Regions from separate parts of the Micromonospora sp. R77 genome, predicted to be linked through region 1. Evidence: riboswitches for the same ligand, from Rfam matches in the RefSeq annotation. Region 1 holds a riboswitch; each other region holds the start of a gene.
The links. Region 1 has a riboswitch for cyclic di-AMP ahead of MRQ36_RS15595 (hypothetical protein). Riboswitches for the same ligand answer to the same signal wherever they lie in the genome.
Positions count from the first base shown of each region.

Region 2: it holds a riboswitch for cyclic di-AMP, as region 1 does, so the genes downstream of both, MRQ36_RS22635 (C39 family peptidase) here and MRQ36_RS15595 (hypothetical protein) in region 1, are expected to answer to the same signal.
Region 3: it holds a riboswitch for cyclic di-AMP, as region 1 does, so the genes downstream of both, MRQ36_RS26815 (transglycosylase family protein) here and MRQ36_RS15595 (hypothetical protein) in region 1, are expected to answer to the same signal.

Region 1 covers NZ_JALDST010000001.1:3,324,879-3,331,832, forward strand. Annotated here, with positions in the region: partial or broken gene MRQ36_RS15575 (ABC transporter ATP-binding protein) at 1-31, opposite strand, end outside; gene MRQ36_RS15580 (PadR family transcriptional regulator) at 28-552, opposite strand; gene MRQ36_RS15585 (MarR family winged helix-turn-helix transcriptional regulator) at 644-982, opposite strand; gene MRQ36_RS15590 (carbonic anhydrase) at 1,197-1,850, shown strand; gene MRQ36_RS15595 (hypothetical protein) at 1,924-2,943, opposite strand; cyclic di-AMP (ydaO/yuaA leader) riboswitch at 2,948-3,078, opposite strand; partial or broken gene MRQ36_RS34450 (HAD-IC family P-type ATPase) at 3,766-4,536, shown strand; gene MRQ36_RS34455 (HAD-IC family P-type ATPase) at 4,628-5,383, shown strand; gene MRQ36_RS15610 (hypothetical protein) at 5,434-6,018, shown strand; gene MRQ36_RS15615 (DUF305 domain-containing protein) at 6,089-6,733, shown strand; gene MRQ36_RS15620 (SHOCT domain-containing protein) at 6,789-6,954, opposite strand, start outside.
Region 2 covers NZ_JALDST010000001.1:4,794,341-4,801,294, reverse strand. Annotated here, with positions in the region: gene MRQ36_RS22650 (bifunctional cytidylyltransferase/SDR family oxidoreductase) at 1-49, shown strand, start outside; gene MRQ36_RS22645 (CDP-glycerol glycerophosphotransferase family protein) at 80-1,786, shown strand; gene MRQ36_RS22640 (alpha/beta fold hydrolase) at 1,790-2,473, opposite strand; gene MRQ36_RS22635 (C39 family peptidase) at 2,673-3,527, opposite strand; cyclic di-AMP (ydaO/yuaA leader) riboswitch at 3,759-3,901, opposite strand; gene MRQ36_RS22630 (hypothetical protein) at 4,193-4,765, opposite strand; gene MRQ36_RS22625 (hypothetical protein) at 4,797-5,000, shown strand; gene MRQ36_RS22620 (hypothetical protein) at 5,520-5,693, opposite strand; gene MRQ36_RS22615 (acyltransferase) at 5,868-6,954, opposite strand, start outside.
Region 3 covers NZ_JALDST010000001.1:5,781,874-5,788,827, reverse strand. Annotated here, with positions in the region: gene MRQ36_RS26825 (transposase) at 1-1,146, opposite strand, end outside; gene tnpA (IS200/IS605 family transposase) at 1,163-1,579, shown strand; gene MRQ36_RS26815 (transglycosylase family protein) at 1,916-2,611, opposite strand; cyclic di-AMP (ydaO/yuaA leader) riboswitch at 2,612-2,785, opposite strand; gene MRQ36_RS26810 (glycoside hydrolase family 3 N-terminal domain-containing protein) at 2,950-4,779, opposite strand; gene MRQ36_RS34135 (LuxR family transcriptional regulator) at 4,898-6,232, opposite strand.

The sequences.
Region 1 (6,954 bases):
CCTCGGCGACCAGCAGTGGCTCCCCGGTCATCGGCGCAGCTCCTTCGCCAGCTCGTCGAGGCGCGCGGCGGTCAGTTCCAGCCAGCGCAGGTCCGCCTCCAGGTGGAACAGCGCGTGGTCGCAGATCAGCTGGTCGGCGAGGTCGCCGCGGGTCTTGCGGCGGGTGAGCTCACGCATCAGCCGCAGGTGCTCGGCGCGCTGGGTGTCCAGCAGGTCGGCCGCCGGGCGACCGGTCAGCAGGGCGAGCACCACCTTGGTGTAGAGGGTGCTCTGCAGGTAGGGCTCGGGTTTCTCCGGCTGGGACAGCCACTGCTGGACGTCGGTGATCCCGGCGTCGGTGATCGCGTACCGCTTGCGTTCCGGGCCTTCGCCCGGCTCGACCGACTCGACCTCCACCAGGCCGTTGCGCAGCAGCCGGGACAGCGTCGCGTAGACCTGGCCGAAGGGGAGCGGGCGGGCCTGCCCGAACCGCTCGTCGTACGCCCGTTTGAGGTCGTACCCGTGGCGGGGGCTCGACTCCAACAGGCCGAGAAAGGTGTGACCGATCGACATGCCGGGGACTATACACATGAGGTATACCTAGTACGTATACCTGGGTGTGCGGGTGCGCGCCGGGGTGCGGATGCTGCCCGCCCCGGCGGTCTCAGCTGCTGGTGGAGTCGCCCGCCGGCTCGTCGGTGAAGAGCGCCAGCAGGGCGCCGATCCGCTGGGCCGCCTCGGCCGGGTGCCGGAAGTGCCCGCTCGGGTTCACCGTGTACTCGTTGCGCCGGCCGACCCGGGTGCGGTGCAGATAGCCGTCGGCCTCCAGGTCGGCGACGATCGCCTGGGCGGCCCGCTCGGTCACGCCGACCTCGTCGGCGACGTCGCGCAGCCGGGCGGTGGGGTTACGCGCGATGGCGAGCAGCACGTGCCCGTGGTTGGTGAGGAACGTCCAGTTCCGGCTGCTCCCGTTCTCGCCTGCTGTCGTCGCCATGTCGGACATGGTAGGGCCCTCCTCGTGGTTCCGGGTGCGGGCCTCGGCCCGACGGTGCCTTCGGCACGCGCGTGACCACTGAGGGTCAAGGGATTTCCGACGCGTGAAATGTGGATCACGTAAATCTTGACGTATCTTTCGCTGCGTGTGACGGTGGAGGCGAGGCCGCCTCCGTCGCCGGCCGGGCTGACCAGGTCGTTTTCGTGCCAGGGACGAGGTGGGGATGACCCCGAACACTCCGGAGCAGGCGCTCGCCGAGCTGTACGCGGGCAACCGGCGATTCGTCGGCGGCGCGCCGCGCCACCCCAACCAGGACGCCGACCACCGGACGGCGGTCGCCGACGGGCAGCACCCGTTCGCGGTGATCGTCGGGTGCTCGGACTCCCGGCTCGCCGCCGAGATCATTTTCGACCGTGGCCTCGGTGACCTCTTCGTGGTCCGGACGGCCGGCCACACGGTCGGCCCCGAGGTGCTCGGCAGCGTCGAGTACGCGGTGACCGTGCTCGGCACCCCGCTGATCGTGGTGCTCGGCCACGACTCGTGCGGCGCCGTGCAGGCCGCCAGGGACGTGGCGACCACCGGCACGCCGCCGGCCGGCCACCTCGGGGCGGTGGTCGACGCCGTCGTGCCGAGCCTGCAGCGGGCCGCCGAGCAGGGCGTCACCACCATCGACGGGATCGTCGACATCCACATCGCGCAGACCGTCGAGGCGCTGCTGGCGAACTCCACCGTGCTGGCCGAGCGGGTCACCGCCGGGCGGTGCGCGGTGGTCGGCATGTCGTACCGGCTGAGCGCCGGCGAGGTGCGCACGGTGACCACCGTGCCGGCGGGCGAGCAGACCGCGACGGACCGGACCGCTCCCGCCGTCACCGGCTGAGCGCCCTCGGACCAGAACGAAGGGGCCGCCCCGCGTGATCGCGGGGACGGCCCCTTCGTCGTACGTCGCCGGCTCAGAGCAACGACATGTGTACGTGGTCGGTGTGGTTGGACGGGCCGCTGTAGGACTTCCACCCCGTCGCCGGGAACCAGATCTGCCGGTTCCAGATCACGTAGTAGATGCCGAGCCGGTCGGCGTTGCGAATCAGGAAGGCGGCGAGGTTGTTGCCGTACCGGCGGGTGTCGTTGTTGTGCCAGGGGGAGAAGCCGCTGTTCTGCAACGACCAGTCGCAGGCCCGGCCCTTCGGGTGCTCCCACGGCCCACCCGGCCGGTAGCAGCCGACGAAGCGGTTGAAGCCGGCCCGCTTGACCTCCTTGTACGCGTGCAGCGTGCGCGGGGTGATGCAGCCGGAGGTGGTCGGATCGTTCTCGCTGCACGACTCCGGACGCCAGTCACCGTCGGAGCCGCGACCGGGGGCGACCCGGGCGACCGGGGAGGTGGCCGAGACCAGACCACCGGTGAAGCCCAGCCCGCCGACCAGGGCGAGCGACTTCTCCGCCTCGTTCTTCTTGCGGGCCATCTCGTTGGTCAGCTTCGCCTGCTCGCGTACCTCGGCCTCGACCGCCAGCCGGGCCTGCTCGGCGCGGTTGCGCACCGCACTGACGTCGGCGAGCTTCTGCTCGTTGACCATGTTCAGCTCGTCCAGCGCGGCGGCCCGCTTCACGAACGAGTCCGGCGCGTTGCTCTCCAGCAGCATGGCCATCGCGCCGATCCGGCCGGTCCGGTACGACTGCGCGGCGATCTGCGCCACCTGGGGCTTCAGGGCCTCCAGCTCGTCCTTGGCCCGGCGTTCCTCGGCGGCGAGCTGGCGCTGCCGCTCCTCGGACTTGGCCAGCTTCGCCTTCGCCTGGATGTAGCCCCGGTTGGCCGCGTCGATCACGTCGGTGATCAGCGCCGGCTCGTCGTCCTCCTCGTGCCCCGAGGGGGCGGGGGTGGTCGGGGCGGCCGTCGCCGGGGTGGGGCCGGCCACGACAGCGAAGGCGGCGAGCACGGCCACCACGGGTGTCAACCAGCGGCGCAGGGGTGCCGTCACAGTGTTCCCTTCCGTCGACCGCCGACCGGGTTAGCTGACGGGTTCGGGACGGAAGTGGCCCCTACCGCTCGCGCGGATTCACCCCATGTACCTGGTTCCCCGGTTCGCCGTGCGGCGATTGGGCGGCGGCACCGCAGGCGCCGGTGCGCGCCTTCGGCGGTGACCGGCAGCGAGGTTACCCGAGAGCACTCCCGGGCAGCTACGTCCTGAAGCCCACCAAACGCGGTATTTCGCTGCGACCCAGCGTGACCAGCATCGCGTTTAACACCGGCCGTCACGCTGCGCAGTGTCACCATCCGACCTCCGTACTCCTCGGGGCGTCCGGCCACCCGACGCGGCGGCGGGCGGCATGGTGAAGGCATGACGGAGCACGGGCAGGCGACCGGTCACGCCGGGTACTCGACCGGCCACGCCGGGCAGGCGGGTGGCCACGGCGGGGCGGGCGGGCACGACAAGCACGCCGGGCACGACCCGGAGATGTTCCGGAGACGCTTCTGGCTCTGCCTGGTGCTGACCGTGCCGGTGGTGCTGACCAGCCACATGGTGATGGACTGGTTCGGCTACTCGCTGGAGTTCCCTGGCCGGTCGTTGGTCGGGCCGGTGCTCGGCTCGGTGGTGTTCTGGTGGGGCGGCTGGCCGTTCCTGGTCGGGGCGGTCCGCGAGGTGCGGGACCGCGCCCCGGGGATGATGCTGCTGATCGGGATGGCCATCACCGTCGCGTACGGTGCGTCGCTGGCCACCAGCCTGGGCGCGTTCGACCTGGACTTCTGGTGGGAGCTGGCGGCCCTGGTGACCATCATGCTGCTCGGCCACTGGCAGGAGATGAAGGCCGTCGGGCAGGCCCGGGGGGCGCTGGCCGCGTTGGCCGCGCTGCTGCCCGACGACGCCGAGCGGGTACGGCCCGACGGGGGCACCGAACGGGTGCCGATCGCGCAGCTGCGGCTCGACGACGTGGTGCTGGTCCGCCCCGGCGGCCGGGTGCCGGCCGACGGACGGATCGTCGACGGCGGCGCCGAGCTGGACGAATCCATGATCACCGGGGAGTCCCGTCCGGTTGCCCGGTCGGTCGGGGATCGGGTGGTGGCGGGCACCGTCGCCACCGACTCGGCGATCCGGGTCCGGGTGGAGGCGCTCGGCGAGGAGACCACGCTGGCCGGGATCCAGCGGCTGGTCGCCCAGGCGCAGCAGGCCGGCGGACGGGCGCAGGTGCTCGCCGACCGCTTCGCGGCGTGGCTGTTCTATGTCGCCGTCGGCACCGCCGTGGTCACCGTGCTGGTCTGGAGCCTGCTCGGCAACGTCGGCGAGGCGGTGGTGCGGACGGTGAGCGTGCTGGTGATCGCCTGCCCGCACGCGCTCGGCCTCGCCATCCCGCTGGTGATCGCCCTCTCCACCGCCCTGGCGGCCCGCTCCGGCATCCTGGTCCGCGACCGGCTGGCCCTGGAGCGGATGCGCCTGGTCGACGCGGTGCTCTTCGACAAGACCGGCACGCTGACCCGGGGCCGGCACGTCGTCACCGAGGTGGCCGGGACGGCCGGTGTGGCCGGGCCGGAGGTGGTGCGGCTGGCCGCCGGGGTGGAGGCGGACAGCGAGCACCCGCTCGCCCGGGCGATTGTCGCCGCCGCCGGGTCGGCCGGCGGGCCGGCCCGGGCGAGCGAGCGGCTTCCGGTCGCTGCCGGGCCGCGGCGTGCAGGCCACCGTCGAGGGCGCCGAGTACGCCGTCGGTGGCCCGGCCCTCCTGCGCGAGCTGGGCGTACGACTGCCGGACGACCTCGCCCGGGTCACCGGGCGCTGGGCGGAGCGGGGGTCGGCCGTGCTGCACCTGGTCCGCCTGCCGGACACCGTGCTGGGCGCGCTCGCCCTCGCCGACGAGGTACGCCCCGAGGCCCGGGAGGCGATCGCCGAGCTGCGGGCGCAGGGCGTCCGGACCATCGCCATGATCACCGGTGACGCCCGGCCGGTCGCCGAGGCGGTCGCCGCCGACCTGGGCTTCCGGCCCGGCGTCGACGAGGTCTTCGCCGAGGTCCTGCCCGCCGACAAGGACGCCAAGGTCACCGAACTCCAGCGGCGCGGACTGACCGTGGCGATGGTCGGTGACGGGGTGAACGACGCCCCCGCCCTGGCGCGGGCGGACGTCGGCATCGCCATCGGGGCCGGTACGGACGTGGCGATCGAGTCGGCCGGGGTGGTGCTCGCCTCCTCGGATCCGCGCGGGGTGGCCGGCGTGGTCCGGCTCTCCCGGGCGTCGTACCGCAAGATGGTGCAGAACCTGGCCTGGGCGGCGGGCTACAACGTGGTCGCGCTGCCGCTCGCCGCCGGCGTGCTGGCCTGGGCGGGGGTGGCGTTGAGCCCGGCGTTGGCGGCGGTGCTGATGTCCGCCTCGACGATCGTGGTGGCGCTCAACGCCCAGCTGCTGCGCCGGGTGCGGCTCACGCCGGAGTGACCGGACGGTTCGTCGCGGCGGGTCACCGCCGAGCCGCTACCGTGGTGGGCGTGCGGACCGAGGCGGGCGTGACCACCGGGCGGTGGATGCGGCTCGTGCTGCTCTGCTGCACCCTGGTCGGGCTGGCCGCGATGCACACCCTCGGCCACGGCGCACATGCCTCCGACAGCCACGGCGCACACGCCTCCGACGGGCCCGGCGCGCACGCCTCCGCTCCGGCGGAGCACCTAGCCGACGCGGTCGTGGAGATGGCCGCCGGTGCGGTCTCCGGTCATGTCGTGGACATGGCAGGCGTGGCCGTCTCCGGTCACGGCTCGAACGGGGCCGCCGGGGCGCTTCCCGTCGTGCCGAAGGTCGCGTCGGCGTCCGGACGGACCGTCGACTGCGCCGGGGACGGCTGCGGGGCGGCGCTCGCGGTTCCGCTCGGCCCGTCCGGGGGCGACCCGGCAGGTTGGAGCGTCTGCCTGGCCGTGCTGGGTGGCTTCGCGCTGGTGCTGCTGGTCGTCGTGCTGCTGCGTCGTCGACCGGTCGGCGTACGGCCCGCTGTCGGGTCGTCGCGCGTGAAGGGACCACGGGCACCCCCACCCCGTCCCGTCGGGCTGCGCCTGGCCACGGCGTCGGTGCTGCGCAGATAGGAACGCCCGACGCGGGGATCCCCCGCGTCCCGTTCCGCCGCGTACGTTCCGACTCCGAAAGGTTCTTCCCGTGTCCACTCGTACCATCGCGCGTCGTGCCGCCCTGGCCGGCGCGACCACCGTCGCCGCCCTCGCCCTGGCCGCCTGTGGCGGCGCGGACCACTCGACCTCCGGCTCCGGCCACGGCATGCCGGGGATGGGTGCCAGCGCCACCCCGCCGACGGGCGCCTCGGCCTCGTTCGGGGCCGCCGACGTGATGTTCGCCCAGATGATGATCCCGCACCACCAGCAGGCCGTGGAGATGGCCGACCTGGCCGCCACCCGGGCAGCCGACCCGGAGGTGAAGAAGCTGGCCGGCGAGATCCGGGCGGCCCAGGCCCCGGAGATCGCCACCATGACGGGCTGGCTCGGCACCTGGGGCGCGCCGGTTCCCGCGGCGAGCGCCGGCCACGGCACCTCGATGCCGGCGATGGACCACGGCATGCCCGGCATGATGTCCGACGCCGACATGGCGAAGCTGACGGCGGCGTCGGGTGCGGACTTCGACCGGCAGTTCCTGACCATGATGATCGCCCATCACGAGGGCGCGATCACCATGGCGCAGGAGGAGACCGCGAAGGGCGCCAACGCCGACGCCAAGGCCCTCGCCGAGCGGATCGTCACCGCGCAGCAGGGCGAGATCGCCACCATGAAGAAGATCCTCGACCGGCTCTGACGCCGATCGCCGGGTGCCGGGACCGGGTCCGGTCCGGGCACCCGGTGGTGCCGGCTCAGCCGATGCCGGCGCGACGGCGCCGGTACTCCTCCTCGTCGATCTCGCCGCGGGCGTACCGGTCGTCGAGGATGCGCCGGGCCGAGGTGGTGCCGGCCGGCTGCGGGTGGCCGGCGGTCAGCCGGACCACCAGCCACACCAGGATCGCCAGGACCGCCAGCACC
Region 2 (6,954 bases), 1.5 Mb from region 1:
CCAGCCCGGCGCGCCCGCGTCGGAGCTGCCCGCCGACGTGGACGCCTGACCCACCCGAGCACCGGAACGGACGACCGACATGCGTGGTGACCTGGTCCGGAAGCTGCTCGCCCGGGTGCTGACCACCGGGCTGGCGGTGCTGGCGTTCCTCGTGCTGGCCCTCACCGGGGCGACCGGGTGGGGGCTGGCGATCGCGGTGGCCGCCCTCGCCGCCGCCGCCGTGGAACGCCGGATCCGGCCGGGCGCCGACGGCGTGGCCGAGTCGGTCCTGGTCGCGGCGGGCATCCTGGTCGGCTACGCCCGCCGGCTCGACGACGGCTTCGACCCGGCGCTGGCCGCCACCGCGCTGGTCCTGCTCGGCCTGGTGCTGCTGGTCGGGCCGCTGCGCCAGGCGGGCGCGCTGGAGCTGCGGGCCGCCAACCTGCCGGTCCGCACCTGGACCCCGCTGGTCGCCGAGCGGCTCGGCGACGCGCTGCTGGTGCTGCTCGGTCTCGTCGCGGTCGCCGCCGCCCTGGTGCTGCCCGCCTGGGTCGCGCTGGTCGCCGCGCTGCTGGTCGGGGCCGGCTGCGCGGCGGTCGGCCTGGACCTGGCCCGGCGGCGGTTCCGGCCGCCGGCCGGTGGCGGGCCGGTGGGTCGCGCGCTGCGCCGCCACCAGCCCGAGTTCGTGCTCTACTTCTCCGCCCCGCCCGGGTCGGAATACCAGGTCACCATGTGGCTGCCCTACCTGGAACGGCTCGGCCGGCCGTTCCTGGTGGTGCTGCGCGAGCCGGAGTTCCTGCCGACCGTCGCCGCCGCCACCCGCGCCCCGGTGCTCTTCTGCCCCACCATCAAGACCCTCGACGAGGCGCTGGTGCCGAGCCTGCGGGTGGCGTTCTACGTCAACCACGGCGCGAAGAACAGCCACTGCATCCGCTTCTCCCAGCTCACCCACGTGCAGCTGCACCACGGCGACAGCGACAAGGCGCCCAGCGCCAACCCGGTCTCGGCGATCTTCGACCGGATCTTCGTGGCCGGGCCGGCCGCCGTCGAGCGGTACGCCCGCGCGGGCGTGGAGATCCCCGCCGAGAAGTTCGTCGTGGTCGGCCGCCCCCAGGTGGAGTCGATCGAGGTACGCCGGCAGCCCACCCCCGGGCTCGCCCACCCGACCGTGCTCTACACCCCCACCTGGACCGGGCACAACGCCGACGCGAACTACTGCTCGCTGCCGGTCGCCGAGACGGTGGTCCGCCGGCTGCTGGCGCGCGGCGCCACGGTGATCCTGCGGGCCCACCCGTACACCTCGCAGAACCCGGCGTCGGCGCGGCAGCTGGCCCGCCTCACCGAGCTGCTCGCCGCGGACCGGGCGAAGACCGGCCGGGCGCACCTGTGGGGCGCGGCGGCGGCCCGGGAGTTGTCCCTCACCGACTGCGTGAACCGCTCCGACGCGCTGATCTCCGACGTGTCGGGCGTCATCTCCGACTACCTCTACTCCGGCAAGCCGTACGCGGTGACCGACACCGGCGTGGACGGGGACGACTTCGTGGCCCGGTTCCCGCTCGCCGGCACCGGCTACGTGCTGCGGCGGGACATGTCGAACGTCGACGACGTGCTGACCCGGCTGCTGGACACCGATCCGCTGGCGTCGGCGCGGTGGGAGACCCGTCGGCGTTACCTGGGCGACTTCCCGGCCGAGGCGTACGCCGACGGTTTCCTCGACGCCGCCCGGCGGGAGCTGGAACCGGAGTGGAACCCGCCGACCCCGCGCGCCCCGGGCAGCGCCGAGCGGGACCTCTCCCCCACCGCCTGACCCTCAGCGGTAGGCGTCGAGCAGGTCGAGGACGGCCGCCGGGTCCTCGACGTGGGCGTTGTGGCCGAGGCCGGGCAGGGTGGCCACCGGTACGCCGTACTCCTTGAGCTGGGCGTCGGTGACCATCGGGTCGTGCTCGCCGCGGGCCAGCAGCACCGGCGCGTCGGTCGCGGCGAGCAGCGCCGGCAGGTGCGGCTCACCGACGGCGAAGACCGCCGGGTCCATCGCCAGCCGCCACCGGCCGTCCTCGCGCCGCAGCCCGGCGTCGACCGCCGGGTGTTCCGGCGCGAAGAGCCCGGTCAGGCCGGCCACCCGCAGGTAACGGCGGGCCGCCTCGTCCCGGGTGGCGAACCAGGTCACCGGCCGCGCCGCCAGCTCCGCGGCCTTCGCCAGCTCGGCGGGCGACCAGACCGTCTTGATGCCGAGCCCGACGACCGCGTCGACCGGCAGGCCGACGCTCCGCGCGGCCAGCGCGCCCCACCACCCCGCCGAGCGAGTGCCCGAGCACCACCAGCCGGTCGCGGGGACCAGCCGCTCGGCGACCGGCCGCAGGTCGGCCGCCACCCGCCGGCCAGGCCGGCGAAGGTGTACGCGGGCAGCGGCGGCGACCAGCCGTGGCCGGCCAGGTCGGGGGCGAGCCACCGGCCCGCCCAGCGCTGTTCCAGCAGCGGGGCCCAGGGCAGCCACACCTCGCCGGTGGCACCCATCCCGTGCAGCAGCAGCAGGTGCCGGGCACCCGTGTCGTCGGTCATGCGCCGCAGTGTGCCACCGGCCGGACACCACGCGCGAGAGCGGACATCCGACACCCGGCGAGGGGAGGGCCCGGGGGACGACGACGTCGGGCGCCGGCTCCAGGAGCCGACGCCCGACGGGTGAACGGGGTTGATCAGGCGGAGTAGCCGCGGGTGGCCATCCAGTTGGCCAGCTCGACGGTGCTGATCCAGTACGCCGGCAGCGACGGGTCCGCCGAGTCGGCGATCCGCACGGTCCGGCCGTCGTCGGAGTAGCCCACCACGGCGATGTAGTGGCCGCCCGGGAAGGAGTGCCAGCCGCCGTCGGTGTCGGTGGCGTCGCCGGCGACGTTGGCCACCACGGCCCGGCCCTTGCTGACCGCCGCGACCACGTCGGCCCGCAGCCGGTCGGTCTGCGCCGCGCTCGGGCTGCCCTCGATCATCCGGGTCCGGTACGGGTTGCCCTTGACCTGCTGGTTGAGCACCCGGGTGGTGTCCTCGGCCGAGTTGGTGCCCATCTCGGTGGTGCCCAGCGCGACGGCCAGCTCGTCCTGGGTCCGCTCGATGCCGGCGGCGCTCAGCGCGTTGCGCACCGCAGCCGGGCCGCAGTTGTAGTACGTGGTCTGTGCCTCGTAGGTGTAGTCGAGGACCTTCTTCGACGGCGGCTTCGGTGCCGCCTTGCGGGTGGTGTCCGGGTCCGGCTTGGCCGTGGTCGGCCTGGCGCTGGTCGGCTTCGCCGAGGGCGAGGCGCTGGGCGACGCCGGAGCGCTGGGCGAGACGGACGGGACGGCGGCGATCCGGGCCTGGGTGCCGGCCGCGACGTCACCGAGCTGCGGGGCCAGGTCGGCCACGGCGGCGGTGTTCTGCCGGCGGACGGGGGCGTCGTCACCGTGCGCCAGCAGGGCGCCGGTGCCGGAGGCCAGCACCAGGGCGGCGGCCGAACCGGCGACGATCTGGTAGCGACGTTCGGTGGCGAGGCGCCGCAGCTGCCGCTTCAGGGTGTGCTTCACAGGGGGCTTCCTCCACGGGGTGGGGGCGGCACACGCCGGCCCGGCGCGCGGAGATGCTCACGCGCGACGGAGCGGATCCGTGGGCGGGGTGGGCCGCGGGGAAGGGGTGCGCCCGGTCAGTCGGGCGCGCGGGCGGATGCCGGTATCAGCTCGCGGACAGGGCGAGCGACGGCACCGCGGCGCCGTGGAGGGGGTGTGGTCGAGGGGTGGCAGAGTGCTGCACGAAGACGGAACTCCTTCCGACACCGCCTACCGGGTTAGCTGACGGATTCGGGCGGGAAGATCGCCCTACCGCGGGCCGTGGCCCGCGGATTCACCCCGGATGTGCATGGGTCCCCGGTTCGCAGAAGATCACGATTGAGCGGGTCGGCGCGGCGTCGCCTCTTGCGATCGGAAACCGCACCGGACGCGCCGACACTACCGGCGGGTACGCGCCCTGCCAAGCGCTCCCACCTGCGTAAACGTCGAACATTGCGGATCCGACCGGAACAGACAGGTCACTGACGTCACTCAATGGGACGAGCAGCCGAGAAAGGAACGGCGGTCGATTACCGGACATACGGGGAGCGGGTGACCCGGCAACCTGGGACGGCATGGACCGCCACGCCCCGGATGACCGTTTTTCGATTCCGGGGCGATCCGGTCCGGCAGTTTCACGTCACAATTCAGCCAACCCGCGCCGGCCGCCACCGGGCGGTCCGCGGGACGGGCGCGCCGACCGGGGCGAAGGTCTGGGTCACCGCCTCGGACCGGCGTACCGGGACGATGCCGGGGCGCAGCCGCTCCGCCGCCGCGTACGCCTCCACAGCCAGGGCACGGGCCGACTCGGCGGCCAGTTCGGCGTCCCGCCACGCCCGCTGCTCCCGCTCGGCGGCGGCCCGGTACCCGGCCGACCGGCCGTCGCGTACCGCCCGGGCCAGCACGATCTCCTGCTCGGCGGGGTGCCGGCGCGGGTCCCACCCGTTGCGGTGGGCGAGCACGTCGGCGAGTTGCCGGGCGGTCAGGTCGCCCCGCCAGTGCGCCGTCATCGCGGCGTGGTGCAGCCAGCGCTCCCGGGACGCGTACTCGGCCGGGGTGCGCGGTGCGCGGCGCGGGCAGTACGGCACCGGCGAGCGTCGGGCGGCCACCTCCGCCTCGTCGTACGTCCGCCAGGCCCGGTCCACCTCCGCCTGGGCGACCAGCCAGCGCTCGCGGTGCCGGCGGGCGTTCTCCGCCGCCCCGGCGGCGGCGACGGCCACCTCGTCGGCAGTAGCGGCGCAGGTCGGCCAGTTGGGCCGCCTGTGCCACCGCCGGGTCGACGGCCGGCTCGTCGTCGGTCGGGGTGTCCCGCTCGGGGCGGGCGACCAGCACCGCGAGCAGGAGCAGGGCGAGCAGGAGCAGGGCCGACCAGATGGCGGCGGCCTCCGGGACCTCGATCAGGAACTGGTACAGAACGGTCTGCATGGTCGGCACCTCACGGAGCGGATGTGGTGAAGAGGTCCGCAGGACCCGGAGACGGGCACGACCGGTACGGGTGCCGCCGGGTGCATACGGGGGTGAGGTCGGGTGGTGCGTGCTCGCGGGCGACCGCCCGCACGACGTCAGCGGGCCGGCGGGGCGCGGGAGCCGAGGGCCGACGGTGCCGACCCGCCCGCGAGGTGCTGCGGGGTGCCCGGTACGGCCGGTGCGCGCGCGCCCCGCGAGCCGCCACCCGGGCCGGCAGGTCGCCGACGGCGGCGGGCGGGAGTCGGCCGTGCCGGTGGCCGAGTGGCCGACGCGGGCCGGGGCGGTGACCACCTGTCCGGAGCCGCCCCTGGCATCGACCGCCCGACCGGCGTCGGCCGTGGCCGCGACGGCGTGACCGGAACCGGCGGCGCGGGTGGCGGCGCGACCCGGCCGGCGGTGTGGAAGATGCCGTGACCGGAGCCCGCAGGGTGGGTGGCGGCGTGACCGGTGACGGTGGTCGGCGTGGGCCGCAGCCAGCGGGTCGGTAGTGCCGCGGCGGACCAGTCATCAGCGGCGGACGAGGGCGGCCTCGCCGGCCGGGGCCGTCCAGGGCGGCGCGGCCTGGGCGGGCAGCGCCGTCGCGCCGAGGGTGCAGGCGACCGCCACGGCCAGGCTGGTGAGCATGCGGGTGATCCACCGCGCCACCCACCACACGGGACAGGTGAGCGCGACCGGAAGCACGCCTTCACGCTACCGCCGATGCCGCCGCCCCGCACCGCCGCCGGGCGTGTCGCGCCGGCCCGATCGCGGCACTGATCAGGGTGGACGGTCCGCGCCGATTCATCTTCGTCATCAGGTTCGTAGTGGACGGCCGGCGCACGGCCGGCCGCCGCCGGCACGCCGAGCCGACGTCGATCAGAGGTCCGGCAGCCCGCCGGGCAGGGCTGCGGCCGGGCCGGGCGCTCCGGTCAGGCCGGGTCGCGCCGGCCGGCGTACTCGATCTGCCGGGTGGGCGCGGACGGCCGGGCCGGACGGCGCCCGCTGGACCGGGACTGACGGCCGGGGCCGGCGGGACGGGCCGAGCCGGCGCATCATCGGGGTCTCGACCCAGCGGTGCAGGGCACCGGCGAGCAGCAGGTTCACCACCAGGAAGCCGAGCACCGCCAGCGGCCCCCACCAGCCGGGCAGGCCGGTGCCCCAGTGCCCGGTCAGTCGCAGCGCCGTCATCATCACGAAGACGTGCACGAGATAGAAGGCGAAGGAGACCTCGCCGAGCCAGACCATCGGCCGGGACCGCCACGGCGTGCGCCGGCCCCGCACGTCCGCGTCGGCCGCGGCCGTGATGACCAGGAGGTACGCCACCGCCAGCAGCGCCGCCCACAGCTCCGCGCGGACCCACTGGGCGGCCACGAACCAGGTGGTCACGAAGATCAGGCTGGCCAGGGTCAGGTTCGGTCCCCGCCACCGGCCGCGCCGCATCAGCTCGGCGGCGGCCACGCCCATCCAGAACTCCAGCGACCGCACCACCGGGAAGACCTGGGTGAACCACCAGCGGCTCTCCTCCGGCACCAGCCGCTGCCCGGGCCAGAGCGCCACGATCAGCAGCGGCGCGGCCACCACCACCGCCCACAGCGCGGCGGGTCGCAGCCGGCGCAGCACCGGCAGCGCGAAGGGCAGACAGAGATAGAAGAACAGCTCGCAGGAGAGCGACCAGCTCACCGTGTTGACGCTGTAGAAGTAGCCGGGCGTGGGGTTCCAGGCCTGGAGCAGGAGCAGGTTACCGGCCGCCGCCCAGAGGTTGACCGGATCGGCGAACCAGAGCCCGACGAGCAGCACCACGGCCCACATCAGCAGGTGGTTCGGATAGATCTTGGCCAGCCGCCGGCGCAGGAAGGTGCGCCGCCGCTCGCCGGGGCGGAACGACCAGACCAGCACGAATCCACTGAGGATGAAGAAGAACTCGACCCCGGACAGGCCGAGGGCGAACACCCGGTCCACCACC
Region 3 (6,954 bases), 2.5 Mb from region 1:
CTGCGCTCCACGGTCGTTTGAGTTGTCCGCCTGTCCGGCGGCCAACACGTTCTTGGCGGCGTTGTGGTCCCGGTCGTGGCGGCTGCCGCAGGGGCAGTCCCACGACCGGACGTTCAGCCCCATCTTCTCGTTGACGCGGCCACATGCCGAGCACATCCGGGTGGACGGGAACCACCGGTTCACCCCGCCGAAAGTGCGCCCGTACCGGGCGGCCTTGTACTCCAACATGCCGGTGAAGGCGGCCCACCCGGCGTCGTGCACGGACTTCGCGAGCCTGGTCCGGCCGAGACCGGCAACGCACAAGTCCTCGACGTACACCGCTTGGTTGTCGCGGATGATCGCCGTAGACAGCTTGTGCTGCCAGTCCCGCCTGGTGTCGGCCACCCGGGCGTGCGCCCGTGCCACCTTGATAACCGCCTTCTTCCGGTTGTTGCTGCCCTTCTGCTTGCGGGACAGTGCCTGTTGCAGCCGCTTGAGCTTGCGGGCGGCCCGACGCAGGAATCTCGGCGCGGTCACCTTCGTACCGTCCGACAGGACGGCGAAATGCATCAGCCCGAGATCGATACCAACCTCGGACTCGACCGGCGGCAGCGTCTCCTCCTCGCCCGTGGTCACCACGAATGAAGCGAAGTACCGGCCCGCCACATCCCGGATGATCGCCACCGACGACGGATCGGACGGCAGGGCACGTGACCAGCGCACCTCCAGGTCGCCGATCTTCGGCAGGCGCAGGCGGCCGTTGTCGAGAACCTTGAACCGGGAGTTCCTGGTGAACCTGATCGCCTGCCGGTTGTCCTTACGCGACCGAAACCGCGGCGGGGCGACCCTGCGACCCTTGCGCCTGCCTGTGACCCAGGCGAAGAAGTTGCGGTATGCGGTATTCAGGTCGGCCAAGGCCTGTTGCAGCACGACCGCCGAGACCTCGCCCAGCCACGCCCGCTGCGGCGTCAGCTTCGCCCGCGTAATCACCTGCTTGGACAGGTCGCCGTCTGAGATGTACGGCAAGCCGGCCTCGTGTGCCTGCTGCCGTGCGCGCAGCCCGTCGTTGAACACCACCCGTGCGCACCCGAACGCCCGAGCCAGTGCGATCTGCTGGCCGGGCGTCGGGTAGACGCGGTAGCGGTAACGGAGCTGCACAAACAGCACCGTACCATCTTGGTTTATGGCAGAGCTCGAAGGCATCCGCACCGGCAGGCACTGTGTTTTCGCAATGCACGTCCACTTGGTCTTCGTGACAAAGTACCGCCACAAGGTGTTTACCGACCCGCACCTGTCCCGCATGGAGACGATCATGCGGGACGTGTGCCGTGACTTCGAAGCCGAACTCATCGAGTTCAACGGCGACAACGACCACGTCCACCTACTGGTCAACTACCCACCCAAGATGGCCGTGGCCCGGCTGGTCAACTCGCTCAAAGGCGTGTCCTCGCGCCGCCTACGACAGGAGTTCCCCGACCTCGCGCCCCACTACTACCGGGACACCAAACTGTGGTCAGGCTCGTACTTCGCCGGATCCATCGACGGGCCACCGCCGAGCGTCCTGAAGCAGTACATCGAACAGCAGAACCGTCGAGCTTAAGACACTGCTCGAGCCTTGACGGCCCTCCCAACGCGGGCCTTCACCCCCGGCCAGAAGGCCGGAGCACTGGCCCGCATTCCGGTAGCGCACCAGGCACATCAGGCAGCGCAGGTTGCAGGCCGAGGTGATCTCCAACTGGAGGTGCGTCGGCAGCGGCGGGTCCTCGACGACGGACGACATGCTCCCGGATGCCCCGGTCCGGCCCGGACAAACCCTTTCGTCCGGTCCGACCGGACGGCACTCACCGGGCCGGACGGCCGAACGCCCGGCCGGTGACCCGGCCGGGCGTTCGCGGTCGATCCGTACCCGGGCGGACCCGGTGCGCGGTCGCGGGGATCAGCGCAGCCGGAGCTGCTGACCCGGGAAGATCAGACCCGGGTCGGCGCCGACCACGCGCTTGTTGCGCTCGTACAGGGCGTGCCAGCCACCGGCGAGGTCCTTCGCGTCGGCGATCATCGACAGCGTGTCGCCCGGCTTCACCACGTACGCGCCGGCGGCGCCGCCCGTGGCCGGCGCGGTACGCCGGTAGCTGCGGGTGGCGGGCTGCTCGCTGCGCGAGGAGCGCTCCTCCGCCTTCGCCTTGTGCCCGGAGTCCGAACGGGACTTCGTGCCGGAGTCCTTCTTCGACTTCGAGCCCGAGTCCTTGGTGGCGTAGTGCTTGGTGGAGCCGCCCTTCTTGCCGCAGACCGGCCAGGCGCCGATGCCCTGCCCGTCGAGGACCTTCTCGGCCACGGCGATCTGCTCGCCGCGGCTGGCCAGGTCGGCGCGGCTGGCGTACTTCTGGCCGCCGTAGCCGTTCCAGGTGCTCTTGCTGAACTGCAGGCCGCCGTAGTAGCCGTTGCCGGTGTTGATGTGCCAGTTGCCGCCGGACTCGCACTGGGCGACGGCGTCCCAGTTGACGCTGGCCGCGCTGGCCGGCGCGACCGGGCCGAGGATCGCGGCGGCCCCGGTGGCGGCGCCGACGACGAGCGCGCCGACCGCGACCCGACGGGCGTCGGTCCGGCGGTGGCGTCCGATGTGTGCAGTAGCCATGTGTGGTTTCCTCCACGCCGACGAGGTGAGCTGTCGGGTTCGGGCCGAGGAGCCCGGCCGCCGGTCGGCGGCTTCACCCCGAGGTGTCGAGCACCGAGGAACGTGTGGGTCCCCCGCTCCCGCCTGAGGTCCAGGTACCTCCGGACCGGCGGCGGGATTAGGCGTTGCCGGTCCGTGGTGTCCGCGATCGCGAACACATACGACGTTAGGAACGGTTTCGGGCGATCGCCCACTTCTTGTGAAGTTCTTCACCCGGCCGAGCGACGGCACGAGTTTTCGAGTTGCGGGGTGCGGAAACGTGCCTTACAAGCTCCCGGTCGGACAGTCCACGGGCGTGGTCAGTAGGTCAGGCCGAAGCCCTGGGGAAAGAGCGGCAGCTGACCGTCGCCGGCGTTGATGGGCTGCTGGCTGACCGAGTTCATCCAGGTCATCGGCAGTTTGCCGGTCGGCGCGGCGCCGAAGAGCACGTCCGCCACCCCGGCACCCTCGGTGCCGGGCAACCAGGACGCCAGCAGCGCGTCCCAGCGGGGCAGCTCGGTGGCGATGTCCAGCGGACGGCCGGACACCAGCACCACGATCACCGGCACGCCCGCGTTGCGCAGCGTCGAGATGGTCCGCAGGTCGTCCCGGTCCAGGCTCATGCTGCCGGTCCGGTCGCCCTGCCCCTCGGCGTACGGCGTCTCGCCGACCACCGCGATCGCGGCCCGGTAGCTGCGGTCGATGCCGGTGCCGCGCTGGTTGTAGGTGACGGTCGTGGTCGGACCGACCGCCGCGCGGATGCCCTGCAGGATGGTGGTGCCGGGGGTGATCGCGCCGGACGAGCCCTGCCAGGAGATGGTCCAGCCGCCGCTGGAGTTGCCGATGTTGTCGGCGTTCTTGCCGGCCACGAGGATCTTGTTGTTGTCCCGGGCCAGCGGCAGCACGCCGCCGGAGTTCTTCAGCAGCACCTGGGACTCGCGGACGGCCTGCCGGGCCAACGCCCGGTGGGCGGCGTTACCCACCGTCGGGGTCCAGCTCCGGTCGGTGTACGGCCGCTCGAAGAGGCCCAGCTCGAACTTCTTGGTGAGGATGCGCCGGTTCGCGTCGTCGATCCGGCTCAGCGGGACGTGGCCGTTCTGCACCTCGGCGCGGAGCGTGCTGAGGAAGGTCTTCCAGGCGGTCGGCACCATCACCATGTCGATGCCGGCGTTGATCGCGGCGGTGACCTCGGCGGCGGTGAAGCCGGCAGCGCCGTCGATCTGGTCGATGCCGTTCCAGTCCGAGACGACGAAGCCGGAGAAGCCGAGTTCGCCCTTGAGGACGGTGGTGATCAGGTACTGGTTGCCGTGCATCTTCACGCCGTTCCAGCTGCTGTAGGAGATCATCACCGAGCCGACCCCGCGCTGGACGGCGGCCTGGAACGGCGGCAGGTGGACGGCGCGCAGGTCGGCCTCGCTGAGCCGGGTGTCGCCCTGGTCGACGCCGCCGGTGGTGCCACCGTCGCCGACGTAGTGCTTGGCGGTGGCCAGTACCGAGGTGGGTCCGCCGAGGGTGCTGCCCTGCAGGCCGGTGACCAGGGTGGACATGCTCGACGGCAGGTCCGGGGTCTCGCCGAACGACTCGTAGGTGCGGCCCCACCGGTCGTTGCGGGCCACGCAGAGGCAGGGGGCGAAGTCCCAGTCGACGCCGGTGCCGCTGACCTCCTCGGCCACCGCCTGCCCGATCTGCTGCACCAGGGCCGGGTCGCGGGTCGCGCCGAGGCCGATGTTGTGCGGGAAGATCGTCGCGCCGTGGACGTTGTTGTGCCCGTGCACCGCGTCCACCCCGTAGATCATCGGGATGGCCAGCGGGGTGGCGAGGGCGGCCCGCTGGAAGCCGTCGTACATGTCGGCCCAGCCGGTGGCGGTGTTGGGCGTGGGCGCGGAGCCGCCGCCGGAGAGCAGCGAGCCGAGCCGGTAGGTGGTGAGGTCGGCGGCGGTGACCGAGCCGCGCTCGGCCTGGGTCATCTGGCCGAGCTTCTCGTCCAAAGTCATCCGGGAGAGCAGGTCGGCGACGCGGGTGGCGACGGGCAGGGTCGGGTCCTGGTAGGGCAGGCCGGCGGCGGTGGCCGGCGCGGGCGCGACCAGGGCGGTGACCGCGACGAGGAGGCCGACGAGGGCGAGGGGGCGGTGGCGGCGGTGACGGATCACGGGTCGCTCCTTCCGGAGGAACGCTGAGGCCGTTCACCGGCACCCTATGCCAGCTTTCATCGACTAGGAACGATGCGGCGGTTCCGGAACCGCCGGGCGATGCGGCTATCGGGTGCGGTCACACCGCCGCGAGGTCCAGATCGGACAGCTCGGCGCGGGAGACCACTCCGAGCTTCGGGTACGCCTTGTACAGGTGATAGCCGACCGTACGGGCGGACAGGAACAGCCGCGTGGCGATGTCCTTGTTGGACAGACCGCTGGCAGCGAGCGTGACGATCTGCAGCTCCTGCGGGGTGAGCCGGGCGGCCAGGCCGGTCGGCCGGTGCGGCGCCGGGGTGCCGGCGGCACCCAGCTCGGTACGCGCCCGCGCCGCCCACGGCACCGCTTCCAGCTTCTCGAAGCCGTCCAGCGCGGCGTCCAGATAGGTCCGCGCCTCCGCCCGACGGCGGGCCCGGCGCAGCCACTCCCCGTACAGCAGCGCCGTGCGGGCCTCGTCGAACGGCCGGTTGAGCCGGCGGTACGCCGACAGCGCCGCGGCGTACGACTCACCCGCCGTCTCGTCCGGGCCGAGCAACGCCCGGCAGCGCAGCACGACCGCGTCGATCCACGGCTGCCGTGCGTGCGCGGCCCAGCGCTCGTACTGGCGGAACGCCTCGGCCGCCTCGGCCGGCCGACCGGCCCGCACCGCGGCCTCGACCAGGTCCGGTGTGCTCCGGGTGGCCGAGACGTGGAACCGGGCCCGGCCCTCGGCCAGCGGCGCCAGCCACATCAGCGCCGAATCCGCGCGGCCCTGACCGAGCTCCAGCAGGCCGAGTGCGGCGTACACCCAGGGCACCTGCCAGGCCGGGTCGCCGCCCGCCACCCGGGCGAGCGCCTCGTCGGTGATCCGGCGGCACCCGTCGGTGTCCCCGGCCACCGCGGCCAGGTACGCCAGCGGTTCGCCGAGCCGGTCGATCCACTGGCGTTGGTCGGTGTCGCGGGCGATCGCCAGGGCCTCCTGTGCCGCCGCGGTGGCCTGGGCCGGCCAGCCGGCGAACTGCCAGCCGCACGCCAGGTAGAACAACGCCTGCGGCAGCCAGCCCACCCGGCCCTGCCGACGCGCCGACTCCACCTGCTCCTCGGCCAGCTCGACGGTGACCGTCTCCTGACCGAGGATCAGCCCGATCCCCGCCACGAGGATCGCGACGCCGGGCTCGTCCGCCGCCCCACGGGCCACCCCGGCCACCGCGCCGGGCTCGGCCCAGTCGACCCCGCCGCCCTCGTCGGTCACGCCGACGATCGGGGTGACGGCGTGCATCGACAACCGGGCCAGCGGGGTCAGCGGGTCGTCGGGCACCAGCGCCGACCGCAACCGCGCCACCGACTCCGCCAGCTGCCGCTCGCCCGCGTACCAGCCGACGTGCAGCGCCTCCACGAGCAGGCTCAGCGCCAGGTGCCGGTCCGTGTCGGCCACCCGGTCGGCGCCACGCAGCAGCCGCTCGTGCGCGGACGGCAGCGCCCGCGCCGAAGTCCGCCGCGGCGCGCACCGCGGTCAGCCGGGCCGCCAGTACCGGATCGTCGGCGCCGGGGCGCTCGGCCAGGGCGGCGAGGGCGTCGGAGCGGTCCAGGTCGCCCGCCTCGGCGGCGGCCTCGGCGGCGAGCGTGAGCCGCCGCAGCTGGGCGGCGGGTTCGGCGGAGAGCTGCGCGGCCCGCTCGTACGCGGCGGCCGCGGCGGCGTGGTCGCTGCGCTCGCCGGCCCACGCCGCGGTGCGTTCCAGCTCGGCGGCGACCCGCTCGTCGGTGCGGGTGGTCGCCGATGCCAGGTGCCAGGCCCGACGATCGGCGTCGCCCGGCCGGTCCAGTGCGGCGGCCAGCGCGTCGTGGACGGCGATCCGCCGGCCGGGCGGCGTGCCGTGCCACACCGCGGCCCGGACCAGTGGGTGTCGGAACGCCACGGTGCCGTCCGCGGTGACCAGCCCGGCCCGGACCGCGACGTCCAGGTCGGTGCTGCCGACGCCCAGCTTGCCGGCCGCCCGCAGCAGCACACCGAGGTCGCCGGTGTCGTCGGCGGCGAGCACCTCCAGCATGGTCCGCACGCCGTCGGGCAGGGTGCGGACCCGGGCCTGGAACGCGTCGCGCAGCCGGTCGGGCAGCGCCGCCCCGGCGGACGCCGCGACCGCCGGCAGCTCGATCAGT